4 regions of the Streptomyces sp. NPDC018029 genome follow, and region 4 is predicted to be linked to each of the others. Evidence: riboswitches for the same ligand, from Rfam matches in the RefSeq annotation. Region 4 holds a riboswitch; each other region holds the start of a gene.
The links. Region 4 has a riboswitch for cobalamin ahead of ACH4D5_RS04000 (ABC transporter substrate-binding protein). Riboswitches for the same ligand answer to the same signal wherever they lie in the genome.

Region 1: linked by a shared signal. The riboswitch ahead of ACH4D5_RS25045 (energy-coupling factor ABC transporter permease) and the one ahead of ACH4D5_RS04000 (ABC transporter substrate-binding protein) in region 4 are both predicted to bind cobalamin.
Region 2: linked by a shared signal. The riboswitch ahead of ACH4D5_RS00275 (ABC transporter substrate-binding protein) and the one ahead of ACH4D5_RS04000 (ABC transporter substrate-binding protein) in region 4 are both predicted to bind cobalamin.
Region 3: linked by a shared signal. The riboswitch ahead of ACH4D5_RS11730 (ribonucleoside-diphosphate reductase subunit alpha) and the one ahead of ACH4D5_RS04000 (ABC transporter substrate-binding protein) in region 4 are both predicted to bind cobalamin.

What each region holds. Positions count from the first base shown of each region.
Region 1 is NZ_JBIRFV010000008.1:243,280-248,257, forward strand. Features, by position in the region: gene ACH4D5_RS25030 (energy-coupling factor ABC transporter ATP-binding protein) at 1-605, opposite strand, end outside; gene cbiQ (cobalt ECF transporter T component CbiQ) at 647-1,396, opposite strand; gene ACH4D5_RS25040 (energy-coupling factor ABC transporter substrate-binding protein) at 1,403-1,825, opposite strand; gene ACH4D5_RS25045 (energy-coupling factor ABC transporter permease) at 1,825-2,553, opposite strand; cobalamin riboswitch at 2,583-2,767, opposite strand; gene ACH4D5_RS25050 (hypothetical protein) at 2,994-3,302, opposite strand; gene ACH4D5_RS25055 (ArsR/SmtB family transcription factor) at 3,510-4,523, shown strand; gene ACH4D5_RS25060 (APH(3') family aminoglycoside O-phosphotransferase) at 4,552-4,978, opposite strand, start outside.
Region 2 is NZ_JBIRFV010000001.1:58,073-63,050, reverse strand. Features, by position in the region: gene ACH4D5_RS00290 (haloacid dehalogenase-like hydrolase) at 1-363, opposite strand, end outside; gene ACH4D5_RS00285 (helix-turn-helix domain-containing protein) at 554-1,414, shown strand; gene ACH4D5_RS00280 (VOC family protein) at 1,420-1,917, shown strand; cobalamin riboswitch at 1,915-2,100, shown strand; gene ACH4D5_RS00275 (ABC transporter substrate-binding protein) at 2,166-3,212, shown strand; gene ACH4D5_RS00270 (FecCD family ABC transporter permease) at 3,260-4,279, shown strand; gene ACH4D5_RS00265 (ABC transporter ATP-binding protein) at 4,276-4,978, shown strand, end outside.
Region 3 is NZ_JBIRFV010000003.1:675,567-680,544, forward strand. Features, by position in the region: gene ACH4D5_RS11725 (ribonucleotide-diphosphate reductase subunit beta) at 1-355, opposite strand, end outside; gene ACH4D5_RS11730 (ribonucleoside-diphosphate reductase subunit alpha) at 355-2,763, opposite strand; cobalamin riboswitch at 2,894-3,024, opposite strand; gene ACH4D5_RS11735 (GNAT family N-acetyltransferase) at 3,079-3,579, opposite strand; gene mctP (monocarboxylate uptake permease MctP) at 3,660-4,978, opposite strand, start outside.
Region 4 is NZ_JBIRFV010000001.1:903,985-908,962, reverse strand. Features, by position in the region: gene ACH4D5_RS04010 (amino acid permease) at 1-1,492, shown strand, start outside; gene ACH4D5_RS04005 (Mov34/MPN/PAD-1 family protein) at 1,579-2,001, shown strand; cobalamin riboswitch at 1,974-2,137, shown strand; gene ACH4D5_RS04000 (ABC transporter substrate-binding protein) at 2,181-3,143, shown strand; gene ACH4D5_RS03995 (FecCD family ABC transporter permease) at 3,140-4,168, shown strand; gene ACH4D5_RS03990 (ABC transporter ATP-binding protein) at 4,165-4,944, shown strand.

The DNA.
Region 1 (4,978 bases), on a different contig from region 4:
TCGACGTCGTGGGTCGCCATGACCACGGTCGTCCCGGCGTCCCGCAGCCGTTGCAGGGTGGCGAGGAGGCGTTCCTGGCCGTCGGGGTCGAGTCCCGCGGTCGGCTCGTCGAGGATGAGTACGCGGGGGCGCATCGCCACGGCTCCGGCGATGGCGGTCCGCTTCCGCTGGCCGTAGGAGAGCAGGTGGGTGGGCCGGTCGGCGAGCGCTGTGATGTCGAGGGCGGCGAGCGCCTCGGCGACTCGGGCCCGGACCTCGGCGTCGGGCAGGCCGAGGTTCAAGGGGCCGAAGGAGACGTCCTGTTCGACCGACGCGGCGAACAGCTGGTCGTCCGGGTCCTGCACCACCAGCTGCACGGTCGTGCGCAGCCGGGTCAGGCCCTTGCGGTGGTACGTCACGGGGACACCCTCGACCGTCAACTCGCCGGAGGCGGGCCGCAGTCCGCCGCTGAGCAGCCGCATGAGGGTGGTCTTGCCGCTGCCGTTGCGTCCGAGCAGCGCGAGGGCACGGCCCTCGACGACGTCGAAGTCGAGGCCGCTGAGCACGGTGGGCCCGTCCTCGTACGCGTAGGACACCGCGCGGAGAGCGACCACGGGCTGACTCATGGCGCTCGCGCCGCCCCCGGCGCTCGTCGCACTCGTGGCGCTCATGGAAGGAACCTTTCCAGTACGAGGGTCAGGGCCACCAGGCCCACGAGAAGCACCGCGCCGGCGGCGAGGAAGGGCCGTGAGATCCGGGCCTCGGGCACGAGGACGCGCAGGGTGCCGTCGTAGCCGCGCCCGGCGAGCCCGGCCTGCAGCCGGCTCGCCCGGTCGAAGGCGCGCACGAACGCGGTGGCGCCAAGGCCGGCCAGGGAGCGCCAGGTGGCGGCGCGGGTGGTGTGGCCGAGCCGGGCGGCCTGCGCCTGCCGGATCCGGCTCATAGAGTCCAGGAGCAGGAAGCTCATCCGGTACGTGACCAGCGCCACGTCCACGACCGGCGCGGGCACCCCCGCCTTCACCAGGCGGGGCAGCAGGTCCGACATGGGCGTGGTGAAGGCGAACAGGAGCACGCCGAGCGAGGCCGCGGAGGTCCGCAGGAGCAGACCGCCCGCGCGCGCCGGGCCGCCGTCCGCGAACGCCACGAACCCGCCGGGACCGCCGACCTGGATGAGCAGAGTCAGGGCGCCGGTCACGCAGAAGCCGAGCGGCACGCGGTAGGCGCGCCACAGTTTGCCGGGCGGCACGCCCGCCGGGCCCAGCAGCAGGGCGAGTGCGGCGACCAGCACCAGGACGGCGCCCGGCCAGGGCGGCAGCGAGATGGCCAAGACGGTGAGGCCGAGACCGAGCACGGCCTTGTCCACGGGATGCCGGCGGCGCCAGTGACTGCTGTGCGCCGCCGCGTCGATGGGCAGCACGCCGGGTCAGACCCGCTCGGTCCCGGACCGGGGGCCGCCCGCGTCGACCGGCTCGTCGGAGCCGTCCGACGCCTCCGGCCGCGCCGCTTCAGGCCGCGCCGCTTCAGGCCGTGCCGCTTCCGCCCGGGCCTGTTCCGCGCCCTGGCGGCGGCCCTTGCGCAGCCCGAAGTAGTAGGCGAGGACGCCCGCGCCGATGGCCGCCTGCAGGGCGAACAGCGCCGACTCGACTTCCCCGGACGGGGGTTCGTACAGCGGCGAGAACCATGGATCATAGTCCGGGTCGATCTCGGTGATCGCCGTCTCGGCCTGGGCGTCGGCGCCGGCGAACGGCTCTTCCTCGTCGTCGCCGAGACCGAGCGCCAGGGGAAGGACCGCGAGCGCGGCGACGATGAGGAGCAGCAGTGTGTTGATCTTCGCGTTCCGGCTCATCAGGCACTGGCCCCCGTCTCGGTCTTCTTCGTCGTGTCCGCCTTCTTCGTGGTGTCCGCCTGCTTGCGCTGCAGCAGTACGCCGAGGCGGGTGAGTTCGCCCTTGCTGGACTGCACGAGCAGGCGCATCACCAGGACGGTGAGCAGTCCTTCACTGACCGCCAGGGGGATCTGGGTGACGGCGAAGATGCCGCCGAACTTGCCCAGGGCGCCCAGGAATCCGCTGCCGGGGTCGGGGAACGCCAGGGCCAGCTGGACGCTGGTGACGCAGTACGTGGTCAGGTCGGCGACGAACGCCCCGAAGAACACGGTGACCATGAGCGGCACGTCGTACCGCCTCAGGAGCCGGTAGACCGCGTAACCCGCCCAGGGGCCGATGATCGCCATGGAGAACACGTTGGCGCCCAGGGTGGTGAGTCCGCCGTGGGCGAGCAGCAGGGCCTGGAAGAGCAGGGTGATGGTGCCGAGCACCGTCATGATCGGCGGCCGGAACAGGATCGCCCCGAGCCCGGTCCCCGTCGGGTGCGAGCAACTGCCCGTCACCGAGGGGATTTTCAACGCGGAAAGGACAAACGTGAAGGCCCCGGAGGCACCGAGGAGCAGCGTGCTCTCCGGATGTTCCTTGACTTCACGGGTCAGGGAGCGGACTCCGTGGACGACGAACGGCGCGGACGCTACGCCCCAGGCGATCGCGTGCGCCGGCGGGAGGAAACCCTCGGCTATGTGCATGGCTCAGCAGACCCTCTCCAGCACCTCGTGGATGGACAACGTGCCTTGGCCGGTCTCCTGGCTGACGGGTCGTACCGACCGGACTCCGCCTTCCCGGGTACGTGTGTACCCAGTGGCTGCCGCGAGGGCTGGAGCCGGACTTCCCGATCACAGTGGCGAGGGCCGCACCGGCATCACACCGGATTTCCCGAGCACCAAGGCGTGGTGACACTAGTGCGCAAAAATCGCCCTGACAACTTGCACGGCGGTCGCGCCGGTGTCACACCCGAGCGCACACCACCACCGCATACGCCCCTGCTCAGAGGCCATGCGTAGGTCTGGCGGCCCCGAACGTCCAGGGCCCCCACCCTCGGGGTGGGGGCCCTGGACGCTCAATGGCCGGTCGTTCTCAACTCCTCAGCGCCTCAACGCCTCAGCGCCGCAGCGCCTTCGACGTTCGATCAGGACTCGTCGTTCACCCACAGCTGCCACTTGCCGCTGCTGGGGTTCTTCTTGCAGTCCCACTCGGAGTAGATGGAGTTCCGGCCGTCGGCCTCGCACGCGGACAGGGTGCGGTAGGTGCCCACATAGATCCACGACATCGCGCCGAACTCGTCCGCGGACCTGTCGGCCGCCTCGCTCGCGGCGGAGGACGCGGTGGCCTTCGGAGCGCTGCTCCCGTGCGTGTCGGCCACCGCGGGCGTGGCAGCGAGCGCGGTGGTCAGAGCCGTCGCGGACACGAGCAGGGCGGCCTTCTTCATGTGACGCACAGATTTTCCTTCCGTCGGAGTGGAGCGTTGGGAGCACGGGGGCGGGCACCGGCGCCGCGGGCAGCGAGGTGCCGCGCGGCGCCGTCCTCCCCCCCTGGCCGGGACGGTGCTGCGTTCTCCCGGCCCCGCCAGTGTTGGCCGCTGGCCGCCACTGATCGACTCGTTTCGGGCTGGCCCGAATCGAAGGCCGCGAGGAGGATCGCCCGGGTGACGTTGCGTATCCACCTCACCGCCGAAGACCTGGCCCGCACCCGACTGGCCGCGGCGCCACGGCCCTTGCTCGAACTGGAGATCGCCGTCCGATTGCTCCAGGAGCGCTCCCACCCCGTCCGGTTCGACGCCTGGCGCAGCCGGGCGGCCCGGCATCTGCCGCCCCGGATAGGGACGTTGTGCGAGCTGATCCCCGCCACCGGCGCGGCGGTGGACTTCCTGGACCTGAGCGGCGAGGGCCACCCGGACGACCTGGTCGACCGGCTGCGCGGCACACCTGCCGACCGCGTCCGGAAGGATCTGCGGCAGTGGGCGCCCGGCCGCCCCCGGGGCCTCTCGCCGGCCGTCCGCTCACTCGGCCGGGACCCTTCCCTGGTGGGAGAGTTGGCGGACACGGTCGCCCATGCCCACCAGCACTTCATCGCGCCGTACTGGTCGCGCATCGACAGGCTCGCCCAGGTCGACCGCACCCGCAGGCTCCAGCAACTGGCCGGGCACGGCGTCGAGCGTCTCCTGAGCGGGCTCAACCCCCGCTACATCACCTGGGATCCGCCCGTCCTGCACCTGACCATGGCTTCCGGACGGGACGCCGACGTCCGCCTCGGCGGGCGCGGGCTCCTCCTGATCCCCACCCTGTTCGGGTCGCACTACCCCGCTCTGGACGACACCGCCGAACCCCAGCCCTGGATCACCTATCCCCTGCACGACGACCGGCCGGGCGCCGTGCCCGCCGTGTTCACCGCCGAAGCGCTGACCGGCTCCGACGCTCCGCCCGCCCTGACCGCGCTCCTGGGCCGGACCCGTGCGACCGTGCTGCGTGCCATCGGCGACCACCCCGCCTGCACCACGGGCCAGCTCGCCTCGCACGCCCGTATCGCCCCCGCGAGCGCCAGCGAACACGCCACCGTCCTGCGCCGCGCCGGACTCACCGCACAGACCCGCGACGGCAAGAGGGTCCTGCACACGCTCACACCGGCCGGACACGTGCTCCTCGACGCGGGCAGGGGCTGACCGCCGGACCGCCCGCTCCCGGGCGGAGTCAGAAGAATTCGTCGAGCAGCCGGTAGAAGTCCAGCTTCTCCTTGTCGACCGTGACCGCCGTCCGCTCCTCGTACCGCCGCAGGAACCGTTCGGCGTACGCAGGACCGAACCAGGGGTCCTCCTCGTACGCCAACTCCCGCAGCAGGACGGCGAGATCGGTGTGCCGGTCCGCCCTGCCGAGGCGGACGACGTCGATGACCCCGGTGACGCGGCAGGTGTCGGGGTCGAGCAGGACGTTCTCCGGGGTGAGGTCGCCGTGGGTGACGACCAGGTCCTCCGCCGCTGGGCGGGTGCGGTGCAACTCGTCGAGGAGGCGCTGCGCGGTCCATCCGGCACGCTCCTCGTCGAGGTCGTCCAGGTCCAGCAGGCCCTCGGTCACGTGGCGTGCGGCCTGTTCCATGGTGACCGGCAGAGCGCGGTCGAAC
Region 2 (4,978 bases), 850 kb from region 4:
CTCCTTGTGCCCGGCCTTGTCCTTGAAGGGGATGACTTTCAGGGACGGGTCCATGGTCTTGCGGCTCAGGACGCCCTTCATCTCCAGGAAGGGCAGCAGCGACTCTTCGAGGTCGTTGCGGTACGTCGTGTTGTCCGCGTCGAAGACGGCGTACGCGCCCTTGTGGCCGTTCTCCGCGATGACCTTGCCGAGCTTCTTCGCGACGGGCTTCGGCCAGTGCGACAGCTCACGGGCGGTGGCCACGGAGGTGTCGGCGGCGGTCGCCTCGCTCGTCGGCCACAGTGCGCTGCCCGCGAGGACGGCGGCGGCCAGCGCCCCCGTGGCACCGATGACGGCCAGCTTGCCCTTTGCCCGTACTGCCATGTCTCTACGTCCCTGCCGTTTCCTGAAAGCGATGCGCGGCCCCGTCCGGAGCGGCGCGCCATGCTATGGGCCGGGACGCTCATTTCCCATGATCGAAGTCACCGGGGGCGGGGGGTATGGGGGAGGGGGACGGGGGTAGCGGTAGGGGACTCCGCGACGCGTCCGGGCCACGCCCCGCATACTGGAACGCATGGGCTCCCGTGAGTTCGTCCGGACCGTTCCACGGCTCGGCGGCATGGTCGTCTCCGCGGTCGGCTACCGCACCGCGGGGCAGCGGCCCGCCCTGCACCGGGGCCTCCCGTCCCCGTATCTGACCTTGATCTTCTCGCTGGACGGCCCCATCGCCACCGGCGCCACCCCCGGCCAGGCCACGGGACCGGACGCGGCGCGCACCGACATCGTCGTGGGCGGCCTGCACCAGAGCCCCGCGTACGTCGTACAGCCCGAGCACGAGGCGGGCATCCAGCTCGCCGTGCACCCCCTCGCGGCCCGCCCGCTCCTCGGTCTGCCCGCCGCGGAACTGGCCGGACAGCTCGTCGTCGGCGGCACCGACGTCCTCGGCGACCGCGCCGCCGACCTCCGCGAGCGCCTGTGCGAACTGGACCGCTGGGAGGACCGCTTCGCCCTGCTCTCCGGCTATCTGCGGCGGCGCGCGGCCGAGGACCGCGCCGCCGGGGCCGTGCGCCCGGAGGTCGCCGAGGCATGGGCGTGGCTGGCCAGGCACCGGGGCGCGGGCACCCTCGGCGGCCTGTCACGGCACGTGGCGCTCAGCGAGCGCCGGCTGACCGCGCTGTTCCGCGCCGAGACCGGGCTGAGCCCCAAACAGGCCGCCCGCCTGATGCGTTTCCAGCACGCCAAGGCCGCCGTGGTCCGTGCCGTCGCGGCGGGCGGGCCGCCGGACCTCGCCCGGGTCGCCGCCGACACCGGCTACTACGACCACTCCCACCTCGTCCGCGACTTCCGGCAGTACACGGAGGCGAGCCCCACCCGCTGGCTGGCCGAGGAGTGCCGGAATATCCAAGCCGGGGCGCACGACGGCGGAGAAGAGTGAGAGACATGAACACCACACCTGACACCACACCTGACACCACGCCTGGTGCCCCTGGCGCCCCTGGAACCGCACCCGCCCCCGCCATCTGGCCGGCGCTCCAGGCCGAGGACGCCCTCGCGCTGATCGACTTCCTCGTCGGCACCGTCGGCTTCCTGCGCACCGCCGTCTACGAGGACGGCGGCCGCGTGGCCCACGCCCAGCTCGACTGGCCCGAGGGCGGCGGCATCATGCTCGGCTCGTACGACCCCGAGTCGGCGGCCGCGGCCTGCGGAAAGCCGGGCACGTCCGGTGCCTACGTCGTCACCGACCACGTGGACGCCCTGTACGCCCGCCTCACCGAGGCCGGCGTCAAGATCACCCGAGAGATCGAGGACAAGCCGTACGGCAGCCGCGAGTTCGGCATCGAGGACCCCGAGGGAAACCGCTGGTCCTTCGGTACCTACCGCGGCGAGCCGAGGCCCGCACCGGTCCACGGCCCGGATCGCCCCCGCGAGGGCGCGTGATAACTTGCGCAAGCCAGTCAAACCCACACCTGGGCCAGGGAATCCGGTGCGAATCCGGAACTGACGCGCAGCGGTGAGGGGGACGGGCGGGGCCACGGCCACTGGGCGTTCCAGGACGCCCGGGAAGGCGCCCCGCCCGGTCGATCCCGAGTCCGAAGACCTGCTGGCGCCTCCGCTCGCACACCGGGCGACGGAGGTCGTGACGCAGGCCAGGCTCCGCGTATGAGCCGCGAGACCCAAGGGATCACGTGTCCTCGACAGCCCGTATATCCACTCTGTCCGCCCTGCTCTGTGCCGGCACGCTCACGCTCACCGCGTGCGGCGGCGGCTCCGCGGAGAAGTCGGCGGGCGGGAGCGCCGACGGCTATCCGGTGACGGTCGCCTCCTGTGGCAAGGAGGCGAAGGTCGACGCGCCGCCCCGGCGGGCCGTCTCCCTCGACCAGGGTTCCACGGAGATCCTCCTCTCCCTCGGCCTCGCCGACCGCATGGTCGGCACCGGCACCTGGACCGACCCGGTCCTGAAGAACCTGGAGAAGGACAACGCGAAGGTGGAGCGGCTCGCCGACCGCTACCCGGCGCTGGAGAAGGTCCTCTCCAAGGAGCCCGACTTCGTCAGCGCCTCCTTCCTCTACACGGTCGGCAAGGGCGGCGTCGCCGAGCGCACGAAGTTCACCGAACTCGGCGTCCCCGTCTACGTCTCGCCCACCGACTGCGCGGGCAAGGACAACGACAGCGGCGGCGACGGCAAACGCGTCAAGACCCTCACCATGGACACCGTCTACAAAGAGGTGCGCGACCTGGCGAAGGTCTTCCACGTCGGGAAGCGCGGCGAGAAGCTGGTCGCGGACCTGAAGGGCCGCATCACGAAGGCCACGAAGGACATCGACGAGGCGGCCGCCTCCGACGTGACGCTCCTGTACTGGTTCGCCAACTCCGACGCCCCCTACATGGCGGGCTGCTGCGGCGCGCCCGGCATCATCACCCGCGAACTCGGCGCGAAGAACGTCTTCGACGACACCCGCGAGGAATGGCCCCAGATCAACTGGGAGACCGTCGCCGACCGCGACCCCGACGTCCTCGTCATCGGCGACCTCACACGCAAGTCGCAGTCGGCCGAGAGCGCGGCCGCGAAGATCAAGTTCCTGGAGACCAACCCGGCGACGAAGAACCTGACCGCCGTGAAGAAGAAGCGGTACGTCCTCCTCAGCGGCCAGGCCATGAACCCCACGATCCGCACGGTCGACGGCATCGAACAGGTCGCCGCGGGCCTGCGGAAATTCGGGCTCGTCAAGTGACGGAGGCAGCACCCGGCAGGGACACGGTCCCCGCACCCGTCGTCTTCATACGGCACGGACTGCGGCTCGGCCTCCTCTGGGTGGCCGGGGTCGCCGCGCTCGTCCTGTCCGTCTCCGTGGCCGTCACCATCGGGCCCGCGGACATCTCCGTGCCGGACGTGTGGGCGACCGTCGTCGCGCACCTCGGCTGGGGCGAGAGCCCCCTCACCCCGATCAGGGACGGCATCGTCTGGAACCTGCGGATGCCCCGCACCCTGCTCGCCGCGGTCTGCGGCGCGGGCCTCGCGGTCTGCGGGGCGGTCATGCAGTCGCTGCTCCGCAACCCGCTCGCCGACCCGTTCGTGCTCGGGGTGTCGTCCGGGGCGTCCACGGGAGCGGTCGCGGTCGTCGTCCTCGGCGTCGGCGGGGGAGCGGTCTCGGCCTCGGCGGGCGCCTTCGCGGGCGCGCTCTGCTCCTTCGCGCTGGTCCTGCTCCTGAGCCACACGCTCGGCGACACGACGGACCGGGTCGTGCTGTCCGGCGTGGCGGCCATGCAGCTGTTCTCCGCGCTCACGTCGTTCGTCGTCCTCACGGCGGGCGACGCGGAGACCACCCGCGGCATCCTCTTCTGGCTCCTCGGCTCCCTCAGCGGTACCGGCTGGACGGACGTCTGGCTGTGCGGCGCGGTGCTCGCGGTCACGCTGGTCGTCTGCCTGGGCCACGCCCGCACGCTCGACGCCTTCGCGTTCGGCCCGGAGGCCGCGGCGGCGCTGGGCGTCCGGGTGGCCCGCACCCGGCTCGTCCTGCTCTGCACGACCGCTCTCCTGACCGCGGCCCTCGTCAGCTCGGCGGGCGCCATCGGCTTCGTCGGCCTCGTCCTGCCGCACGCGGCCCGCGCGGTCGTCGGCTCCGGCCACGCCCGGCTGCTCCCGGTCACCGCGCTCGCCGGCGCGGTCTTCCTGGTCTGGGTGGACACGCTGGCCCGCACGGCACTGGAACCCCAGGAGGTCCCGGTCGGCGTGGTGACCTCGCTCATCGGCGTACCGGCGTTCGTGGCCGTGCTGTACCGGACGCGGAGGACGTCATGACGTACGACGTGATGCTCCCGGGCGCCTCGGGTGACGCGGGCGCGCCGGACGGCACGGGCGCCCCGGATGCCCCCGGCCTGCGTGCCGACCGGGTCTCCCGTGAGGCGGGCGGGCGGCTCGTCGTCGACGGCGTCAGCCTCGCGCCGCCCGACGGCGCCATGGTGGGGCTCCTCGGCCCCAACGGATCCGGCAAGTCCACGCTCCTGCGCATCCTCGCGGGCGTCCTCGCCCCGGCCTCCGGAGTGGTCACCCTGGACGGCCGCCCGCTGTCCGACACGGGCCGCCGCGAGGTGGCGCGCCGGGTCGCCGTCGTCGAGCAACACGCCTCGACCCAGGTCGAGTTGACCGTACGAGATGTCGTACGCCTGGGCCGCATCCCGCACCGCCGCGCATGGTCGGGCCCCACGGCCCGCGACGAGCGGGCCGTGCGCGAGGCCCTGGCGCGCACCGGGCTCGCCGAGCGCGCGGGACAGGCCTGGCACACGCTCTCCGGCGGCGAGCGCCAACGCGTCCAGATCGCCCGCGCGCTGGCCCAGGAACCCCGCGAGCTCCTGCTCGACGAGCCCACCAACCACCTGGACATCCAGCACCAGTTGGACCTGCTGACGCTGGTGGCGGAGCTCCCCGTCACCAGCGTGATTGCGCTGCACGACCTCAATTTGGCGGCCATGTTCTGCGACCGGCTGCTGGTCCTCAAGG
Region 3 (4,978 bases), on a different contig from region 4:
CGAGCAGCGTCAGATAGAACTGGACGTGCACGGCCTCCTCGAAGAGCTGACGGCTCAGGTAGAGCCGGGCCTCGGGGGAGTTGATGTGCTTGTAGAGCGTGAGCACGAGGTTGTTGGAGACGATCGAGTCGCCGGTCGCGAAGAACGCGACGAGCCGGCCGATCAGGTGCTGCTCCTCGGGCGTCATCTTCGCCAGGTCGGCGACGTCCGAGTGGAGGTCGACCTCCTCGACGGTCCAGGTGTTCTTGATCGCGTCCCGGTAGCGCTCGTAGAAGTCCGGGTAGCGCATGGGGCGCAGGGTCAGCTCGAAGCCCGGGTCGAGGAGGTTCTTCTCGCTGTTGGTCGTCGTGCTCATTACTGGCAGGCCTCGCAGGACTCGGGGTTTTCCAGGGAGCAGGCGACGGCTTCCTCGGCCGTGGCCTGCGCGGGGACGGGGGCGGTGGCGGCGGTCTGGGAGCCGCCGGCGGCGCGGGCGATGCGGGTGGCGGGGCGCGACCGCAGGTAGTACGTGGTCTTCAGGCCCGACTGCCAGGCGTACGCGTACATCGAGGAGAGCTTGCCGATGGTCGGCGTCTCCAAGAACAGGTTGAGCGACTGCGCCTGGTCCAGGAACGGGGTGCGCGCCGCGGCCATGTCGATCAGGCCGCGCTGCGGGATCTCCCACGCCGTGCGGTACAGCGCCCGCACGTCCTCGGGGATCCAGCCGAAGCCCTGCACCGAGCCGTTGGCCTCGCGCAGCGCCTCGCGGGTCTGCGCGTCCCAGACGCCGAGCCGCTTCAGCTCCTTCACGAGATAGGCGTTGACCTGGAGGAACTCGCCGGACAGCGTCTCGCGCTTGAAGAGGTTGGAGACCTGCGGCTCGATGCACTCGTAGACGCCCGCGATGGACGCGATGGTCGCGGTCGGCGCGATGGCGAGGAGCAGCGAGTTGCGCATGCCGGTGGTGGCGATACGGTCGCGCAGCGCCGCCCACCGCTCCGGCCAGGTCAGCTCGACGTCGTAGTGGTCCGGGTGCAGCACGCCGCGCGCGGTGCGGGTCTTCTCCCAGGCGGGCAGCGGGCCGTTGCGCTCGGCGAGGTCCGCGGACGCCTCGTACGCGGCGAGCATGATCCGCTCGGCGATCCGGGTGGACAGGGCGCGCGCCTCGGGGGAGTCGAAGGGCAGCTTCAGCTGGAAGAAGACGTCCTGGAGACCCATCGCGCCGAGGCCCACCGGGCGCCACTTGGCGTTGGAGCAGCCGGCCTGCTCGGTCGGGTAGAAGTTGATGTCGACGACGCGGTCGAGGAAGGTGACGGCGGTGCGGACGGTGTCGTCAAGACGCTCCCAGTCGATGTCCTGGGCGGCCGGGTCCACGAACGCGCCGAGGTTCACCGAGCCGAGGTTGCAGACGGCCGTCTCCCCGTCGTCCGTCACCTCCAGGATCTCCGTGCAGAGGTTCGAGGAGTGCACGGTGTGGCCGGGCTCCGCCGTCTGGTTGGCGGTGCGGTTGGCGGCGTCCTTGAACGTCATCCAGCCGTTGCCGGTCTGCGCGAGGGTGCGCATCATGCGGCCGTACAGGTCCCGCGCGGGGATGGTCTTCTTCGCGAGCCCTGCGGCCTCCGCCCGCCGGTAGGCGGCGTCGAACTCCTCGCCCCACAGGTCGACGAGCTCGGGGACGTCGGACGGCGAGAACAGTGACCACGGCTGGTCGGCGGCGACCCGGCGCATGAACTCGTCGGGGATCCAGTGCGCGAGGTTGAGGTTGTGCGTGCGCCGCTGGTCCTCACCGGTGTTGTCGCGCAGCTCCAGGAACTCCTCGATGTCGGAGTGCCAGGTCTCCAGGTAGACCGCGGCCGCGCCCTTGCGCCGGCCGCCCTGGTTCACGGCGGCGACCGAGGCGTCCAGGGTCTTCAGGAACGGCACGATGCCGTTGGAGTGCCCGTTCGTCCCGCGGATCAGCGAACCCCGGGAGCGGATGCGGGAGTACGAGAGGCCGATGCCGCCCGCGTGCTTGGAGAGCCGCGCGACCTGGTGGTAGCGGTCGTAGATCGAGTCGAGCTCGTCCAGCGGGGAGTCGAGGAGGTAGCAGGACGACATCTGCGGGTGGCGGGTGCCGGAGTTGAAGAGCGTCGGCGAGGACGGCAGGTAGTCCAGGCGGCTCATCAGGCGGTACAGCGCGGCGACCTCGTCGAGCGCGCGTTCGCTGCCGTCCTCCGCGAGGCCGCTCGCCACGCGCAGCATGAAGTGCTGCGGGGTCTCGATGACCTGGCGGGTGATCGGGTGGCGCAGCAGATAGCGGCTGTGCAGGGTGCGCAGTCCGAAGTACTCGAAGCGGAAGTCGGCGCCGTCGGCGAGCGCGGCCTCCACCAGCGCGTCGAGCCGGGCCGTGTGCTCGGTGACGAAGGACGCCGTGCGGTCGGCGATCAGGCCCTCGCGGTGGCCGACCGCGACGGAGTCGGTGAAGGAGCGCACGCCCTGTGTCGCCGCCTCCTCGCGGATGCCGATCGACAGGAGCCGGGCCGCCAGCTTGGAGTAGGCAGGGTCCTCCGAGATGAGCCCCGCGGCCGCCTCGGTCGCCAGCTCGCGCAGCTCCGCCTCGTCGGCCCGGGCCGAGCGGCCGCGCAGCGCGGCGGCGGCGACCCGGCCGGGGTCGGTGTCGGGGAGGTCGGCGGTGAGGTCGGTCAGGGTCCGCAGCAGCGCGGCCCCGGGTCCGTCGGTGCCTTCGGTACCCTCGGCGGTCGACTGTGACGGCGCTGACGCAGGTTCGGCAGGCGCGATGGTCACGTGGAGCTCTCCCTCGCTCGGCTCTGGGCCTGGGGGAGAGGACGGCACACACGGGCGCACCCGGGCAGGGCGGCGTACCGCGTCCACCGGCCCATTCCACGAGGCCCGGACGGTCGGCACCCGGGCCGGACGGCACGGGTGCACTGCCGGCAGGTCTTCGGACTCCGCGTACGACAAATGCGTACACGTCTACCGTTGCGGGACAGTTCCGGACTTGCACCGGATTCCCCTGCGGCGACAGCGAGCATGAGCATACATCTTGTGCCGCGCTCTTGAAGCAGGCCCACATCTTGTGTCGGCCCGCAGAGGGGGCGGCTAGAGTTTCAGCGCGTACGTCAGCAGCGGCACCGTCTCGATCGGGTTCCAGTCGCGCTCGGGCGTCCGCACGAAGCCGAGGCGCTCGTACAGCCGGTGGGCGGCGTGCATGGACGTCTGCGTGGACAGGACGAGCGCGCTGCGGCCCGCCTCCTCGGCGCGGCGCACGCACTCCCGTACGAGCGTCTCGCCCACACCCCGGCCCCGCGCCTCGGGGGAGACGGCCAGCATGCGTATCTCGGCCTCGCCGTCCCGCGCTATGTCGGCCATCGGCCCGCCGGACGGTACGTAGGTGACGCAGCCGAGCACCTTTCCGTCCGCCGCGGCCACCAGGACCTCGGCCGCCGCCGCCCGCGACGGCACGTCGCGCAGCACCGCGAGATAGGGGTCGTCCGCTCCGAAGTCCAGATGCCCGTCGGAGAGATAGGCCTGCGCGGTGAGGTCGCCGATGGCCTCGTGATCCTCGGGTCGTGCCTCTCTGATGCTGATCGTGAAATCCATGGGCGCAGTGTGCAACACGGGTACGACAAAGGGCCGCCGGTTTTTTCCGGCGGCCCGAGTCGCGTGCGCGGTGGCAGGGATCAGTGTCCGGCGCCCGCCGTCGCCTTCGGGAGTTCCTGTATGACACCGGGGTCGCCCGCGTCCGCCGTGTAGTCCTCCGGCGACGTCTCGTCGATGCCCTCGGGCGCCTTCAGCGCCTTCAGGACGAAGGTGAGGACCACGGTCACGACCACGTTCAGGACGAACGCGGTGAGGCCGATGTAGCCGATCTCGCCGATGCCCGGGATCGTGTCGGACGAGCCGCCGAAGTGCTTCTGCGTGGGCGAGGCGACGCCGTACGCGGCGAGCGTGCCGTAGACCATGCCGACCGCCCAGCCGGCGAGCAGCGCCCAGCGGTGGAACCACCGGGTGAACAGGCCGCCGACCAGCGCGGGCATCGTCTGCAGGATCCAGATGCCGCCCAGGAGCTGGAAGTTGATCGCGACGGTCTTGTCCATGCCGAGGACGAAGACGAGGGCGCCCACCTTCACCATGAGCGAGACCAGCTTGGAGACCTTGGTCTCCTGCTCGGGCGTCGCGTCGGGCTTGATGAAGTCCTTGTAGATGTTCCGGGTGAAGAGGTTCGCGGCCGCGATGGACATGATGGCGGCCGGGACGAGCGCGCCGATGCCGATAGCGGCGAACGCGACGCCCGTGAACCAGTCCGGGAACATGTTCTCGAAGAGCTGCGGGATCGCCAGCTGGCCGTTCTCGACCTTGACCCCGGCCGCGATCGCCATGAAGCCGAGCAGCGCGAGCAGGCCCAGCATCAGGGAGTACAGGGGCAGGATCGTGGTGTTGCGGCGGATCACGTTCCGGCTCTTGGAGGAGAGCGTCGCCGTGATCGAGTGCGGGTACATGAAGAGCGCGAGGGCCGAGCCGAGCGCCAGGGTCGCGTACGTCCACTGACCGGCCTCCGGCGGCGCGAGCGCGCCCCGCGGCTTGTCGGTCGCCGGGTTGGTCTGCGAGAACGCCTCGCCCGCCTTGGCGAAGATGTCGTCGAAGCCGCCGAGCTTGATCGGGATGTAGATGATCGCGACGACGATGACGAGATAGATCAAGCCGTCCTTCACGAACGCGATCAGCGCGGGCGCGCGCAGCCCCGACGAGTACGTGTACGCGGCGAGCACCGCGAACGCGATCAGCAGCGGCAGGTCCTTGATGAACCAGTTGGTGTCGGGGCCGCCGCCGATCCCCATGACGTCCAGGACGGCCTGGATTCCGACCAGTTGGAGCGCGATGTACGGCATCGTGGCGAGGATGCCGGTGACCGCGACGGCCAGCGAGAGCCCCTTGGAGCCGAAGCGCCCGCGCACGAAGTCGGAGGTGGTCACATAGCCGTGCTTGTGCGAGACCGACC
Region 4 (4,978 bases):
CGAAGAGCAGCACGACGAGCACGGCGGCAACGGTGTCGCGCAGGACGGCTCGTCCGGCGAGGGTTACCAGCGCGGGCTCGGAGCCCGGCAGATCCAGATGATCGCGATCGGCGGTGCCATCGGCACCGGCCTGTTCCTCGGCGCGGGCAAGGCCATTCACAAGGCCGGCCCCAGCCTCATCCTGGCGTACGCCATCGCGGGCCTCGTCATCTTCTTCATCATGCGGGCGCTCGGCGAGCTCCTCATGTACCGGCCCGTGTCCGGCTCCTTCTCGGAGTACGCCCGTGAGTTCATGGGCCCGTTCTTCGGATTCGTGACCGGCTGGACGTACTGGCTCTTCTGGGTCGTCACCGGCATCACGGAAGTGACAGCGGCCGCCCAGTACATGCAGTACTGGACACACGGCTCCGTCCCGCAATGGGCGTACGCGCTGATCTTCACGGTCATCCTGTACGGCGCGAACCTCATCTCCGTGAAGCTCTTCGGCGAGCTGGAGTTCTGGTTCTCGATGGTCAAGGTCACCGCCATCATCGGCATGATCCTGATCTGCATCGGCATCCTCACCATCGGCTTCTCCGACGCCGGTGACACCGCGACCGTGGCCCACCTGTGGAACCAGGGCGGCTTCTTCCCGAACGGCATCGGCTCCACGCTGATGACGCTGCAGATCGTGATGTTCGCCTTCCTCGCCGTCGAGCTCGTCGGCGTCACCGCGGGCGAGTCCAAGGACCCGAAGACCGTCCTGCCCAAGGCCATCAACACCGTGCCGTGGCGCATCGCCGTCTTCTACGTCGGCGCGCTCATCATGATCCTGTCGGTCGTGCCGTGGACGCACTTCCAGCCGGGCGTCTCGCCGTTCGTCGCGGCCTTCGAGAAGATGGGCCTCGGCGTCGGCGCCGCGATCGTGAACTTCGTGGTCCTCACCGCCGCGCTCTCCTCCTGCAACTCCGGCATGTACTCCACCGGCCGCATGCTGCGCGACCTGGCGATGAACGGCCAGGGCCCGAAGTTCTTCACCAAGCTCACGAAGAACGGCCTGCCGCTCATCGGCACCACGGCCTCCGCCGCGTTCATGCTGGTCGGCGTCTGGATCAACTACCAGTGGCCGGGCGAGGCGTTCAACTACGTCGTCTCCTTCGCGACCATCTCCGGCATGTGGGCTTGGATCATGATCCTGGCCTGCCAGATCCGCTACCGCCGCAAGGCCGACCGCGGCGAGCTGCCGCAGTCCACCTTCCGGGCCCCGGGCGCCCCGTACACCAGCTGGTTCGCGCTGCTCTTCATCGGCATGGTCATCGTGATGATGGGCGTCGACAAGGACGCGCGGATCTCGCTGTACGCCGCTCCGGTCTGGGCCGCGATTCTCGGCGTCTCCTACCTGGTCCTCAAGAGCCGCAACCCGCAGGCCGCGGCGTTCAACAAGCGGAAGATCGGCCTCCCCGAGGACGCCTCCGCGGATGCCTCCACCGGCGACCGCCTCTCCAAGGACTGACCGGCTCCCCAAGGCCGCTGTCCAGCATTCGGGCCCGCGCGTACCACACTCCGGTACGCACGGGCCCCTCTGCTTATCCTGGCGCCATGCTGACCATCACCCAGGCCCTCCACGACCAGATCGTCGCGCACGCGCGCCAGGACCACCCCGACGAGGCGTGCGGCGTGGTCGCGGGCCCGGCGGGCACCGGCCGCCCCGAGCGGTTCATCCCGATGCTCAACGCCGCGCGCTCGCCCACGTTCTACGAGTTCGACTCGGGCGACCTGCTCAAGCTCTACCGCGAGCTCGACGACCGCGACGAGGAGCCGGTGATCATCTACCACTCGCACACGGCGACCGAGGCCTACCCCTCGCGCACCGACATCACGTACGCCAACGAACCCGGCGCCCACTACGTCCTGGTCTCCACGGCGGACACCGACGACGCGGGCCCCTTCCAGTTCCGCTCGTACCGGATCGTCGACGGCGAGGTCACCGAGGAAGACGTAAAGGTCGTACAGGCATACTGAGCTTTACTCACGAGGGCGGCAGGACCCAGGAAGCCGGTGCGAACCCGGCACGGTCCCGCCACTGTGACCCCGCCCCACCGGCACGCGCCGGCCGGGGCGGGGGAGTCAGGAACTGACCTGCCGCCTTCCTCCACACGACGCAGGGGACGCGGAAATCCCCTGGAGGAGGCAGTTCAGCCATGTCCCGACCGATACGTGCCCTGGCCGCCGCGGCCCTGCTCGTCCCGCTCGCCGCGTGCTCCTCGTCCGGCTCCGGCGGTGACAGCAAGCCCGCCGCCAAGACCGCAGGATTCCCGTACACCGTCACCAACTGCGGCGTGAAGACCACCTACGACGCACCTCCGAAGCGCGCCGTCACCATGAACCAGCACACCACCGAAGTGATGCTGGAACTCGGTCTGAAGGACCACATCGCCGGCACCGCCTACCTCGACGACAAGGTCCTCCCGAAGTATGAGAAGGCCTACAAGTCGCTCCCGGTGCTCGCCAAGGAGTACCCCTCCTACGAGAAGCTGCTCTCCGCCAATCCCGACTTCGTCTACGGCGGTTACGCCAGCGCCTTCCTCGCCGGCGACGGCCGCAGCCGCTCGGCACTCGCCAAGTCCGGCATCGAGAGCCGCCTCAACGTAGAGGGCTGCGCCAAGAAGCCCGTCTCCATGGACGACGTCTACCGCGAGGTCCGCGAGGTCGGCTCCACCTTCGGGGTGCGGGCCCGCGCCGACCGCTGGGTGAAGGGCGCCCAGCGCGAACTGGCCGCCACCGCCAAGAAGTCCAAGGACAAGAAGCCGCTCTCCGTCTTCGTCTACGACAGCGGCGACAAGACGGCGTTCACCGCGGGCGGCCGCGGCATCGGCAACGACATCATCGAGCGGGCGGGCGGCCGCAACATCTTCGCCCACGTCGACAAGTCCTTCAGCGACGCGTCCTGGGAATCGGTCGTCGAGCGCAGGCCCGAGACGATCCTGATCCTCGACTACGGCGCCACCACGGTCGCCCAGAAGAAGAAGCGCCTCCTGGAGGACCCCGTCCTCAAGGACGTCCCCGCCGTCAAGAACAAGCGCTTCGCGGTCCTGCGGCTCTCCGACATGGTCACGGGAGTACGAGCACCCGAGGCGGTGAGGAAGCTGGCGGCACAGCTGTGAAGCACCTGCGCTACGCCACCGTCGTGACGACGCTCTGCGCGGCCCTCGCGGTGGCGCTCGTGGCCGGTCTCGCCCTCGGCTCCGTCCGCATCCCTGCCGCCGACGTCCTGGACATCCTCACGGGCCGCGCCGAACCCTCCCCGTTCCGCACGATCGTTTTGGACGTCCGCCTGCCCAGAGTCCTGCTCGGGGCGACGGTGGGCGCCGGGCTCGCGGTCATCGGCACCGTCCTGCAAGCCCTCGTCCGCAACCCCCTCGCCGACCCGTTCCTGCTCGGCGTCTCCTCGGGCGCCTCCGTCGGCGCGGTCTGCGCGATCGTGCTCGGCAGCGTCTTCGGCCTCGGCGCGGCCCTGTCCACCACCGTCACGATCCCGGCCGCCTCCTTCGCGGGCGCGCTGCTCTCCCTCGTCCTCATCTACGCCCTGGCCCGCGGCGGCGGCAGCTTCGCCACCGGCCGCCTGATTCTCGCGGGCGTCGCCGTCTCGTACATCCTGACCGCGCTGACCAGCCTCATCCTCGTCACCGCCGACAGCGCGGACCACCTCAAGGAAGTCCTGTACTGGACGCTGGGCGGCCTCGGCAGCGCCCGCTGGGACATGCTCGCCCTGCCCTGCGCCACCCTCGCCGTCGGCACGGCCCTCCTGGTGTCCATGGCCCGGCCCCTCGACCTGCTCCTCGCCGGGGAGGAGGGCGCCACCGTCCTCGGCCTGCACGCCGCCCGCTTCCGCGCCGGCGTCTTCGTCCTCGCCTCGCTCCTGACCGGCGTCCTCGTCGCGTACAGCGGAGCCATCGGCTTCGTCGGCCTCATGGTGCCGCACGCCGCCCGCATGCTGGTCGGCGCCGCGCACCGCGCGCTGCTCCCCGTGGTGGCGCTGATGGGCGCGGTCTTCCTGGTCGTCGCCGACCTCGCCGCACGCACCGTCGCCGCGCCGCAGGACATCCCCGTCGGCGTGCTCACCGCGCTGACCGGCGGCCCGTTCTTCCTGTGGCTGCTGCGGCGGCGTACCGAAGGAGTCCCGGCATGACCGGCGAGCTGCGCACCCAGGCCCTCTCGTACGAGATCGACGGCAGGCGGCTCGTCGACGCCGTGGACCTCACCGCCGCCCCCGGCGAGACCGTCGGCGTCGTCGGCCCCAACGGCAGCGGCAAGACGACGCTGCTCCGCTGCGTCTACGGCACGCTGCGCCCCACCGCGGGCCACGCACTCCTCGACGGCGACGACCTGCACACGATGACCCCGAAGGCCCGCGCCCGGCGCCTGGCCACCGTGCCGCAGGACGGGCAGGCGGCGTTCGAGCTGACCGTCCGGCAGGTGGTCGCGATGGGCCGCTCCCCGCACAAGCGGTTCTGGGAGGCGGACACGGCGGCCGACGAGGAACTCGTCACGGCGGCCCTCGCCCGCGTCGGCGTCGAGGAGCTGGCCGACCGCGCCTTCCCCTCCCTGTCCGGCGGCGAGCGCCAGCGGGCCCTGGTGGCCCGCGCCCTGGTGCAGCAGCCCACCCTCGTCGTCCTCGACGAGCCCACCAACCACCTCGACATCCGCTACCAGCTCGAAATCCTCTCCTTCGTACGGAACTTGGGCACGACGAACCTCCTGGCCCTGCACGACCTGAACCTCGCGGCGTACTACTGCGACCGCCTCTACGTCCTCGACGGCGGCCGCCTCGTCGCCTCCGGGGCGCCCAAGGAGGTCCTCACGGCCGAGCTGCTCGCCACCGTGTACGGCGTGACGGCCGAGGTCAGCACGCATCCGCTGACCGGCGCCCCGACCGTCGTCTACCTGCCGCCGCCCGCATCCTGAACGGATTCCGTCCAGCAGGTGAGATCACATTCCG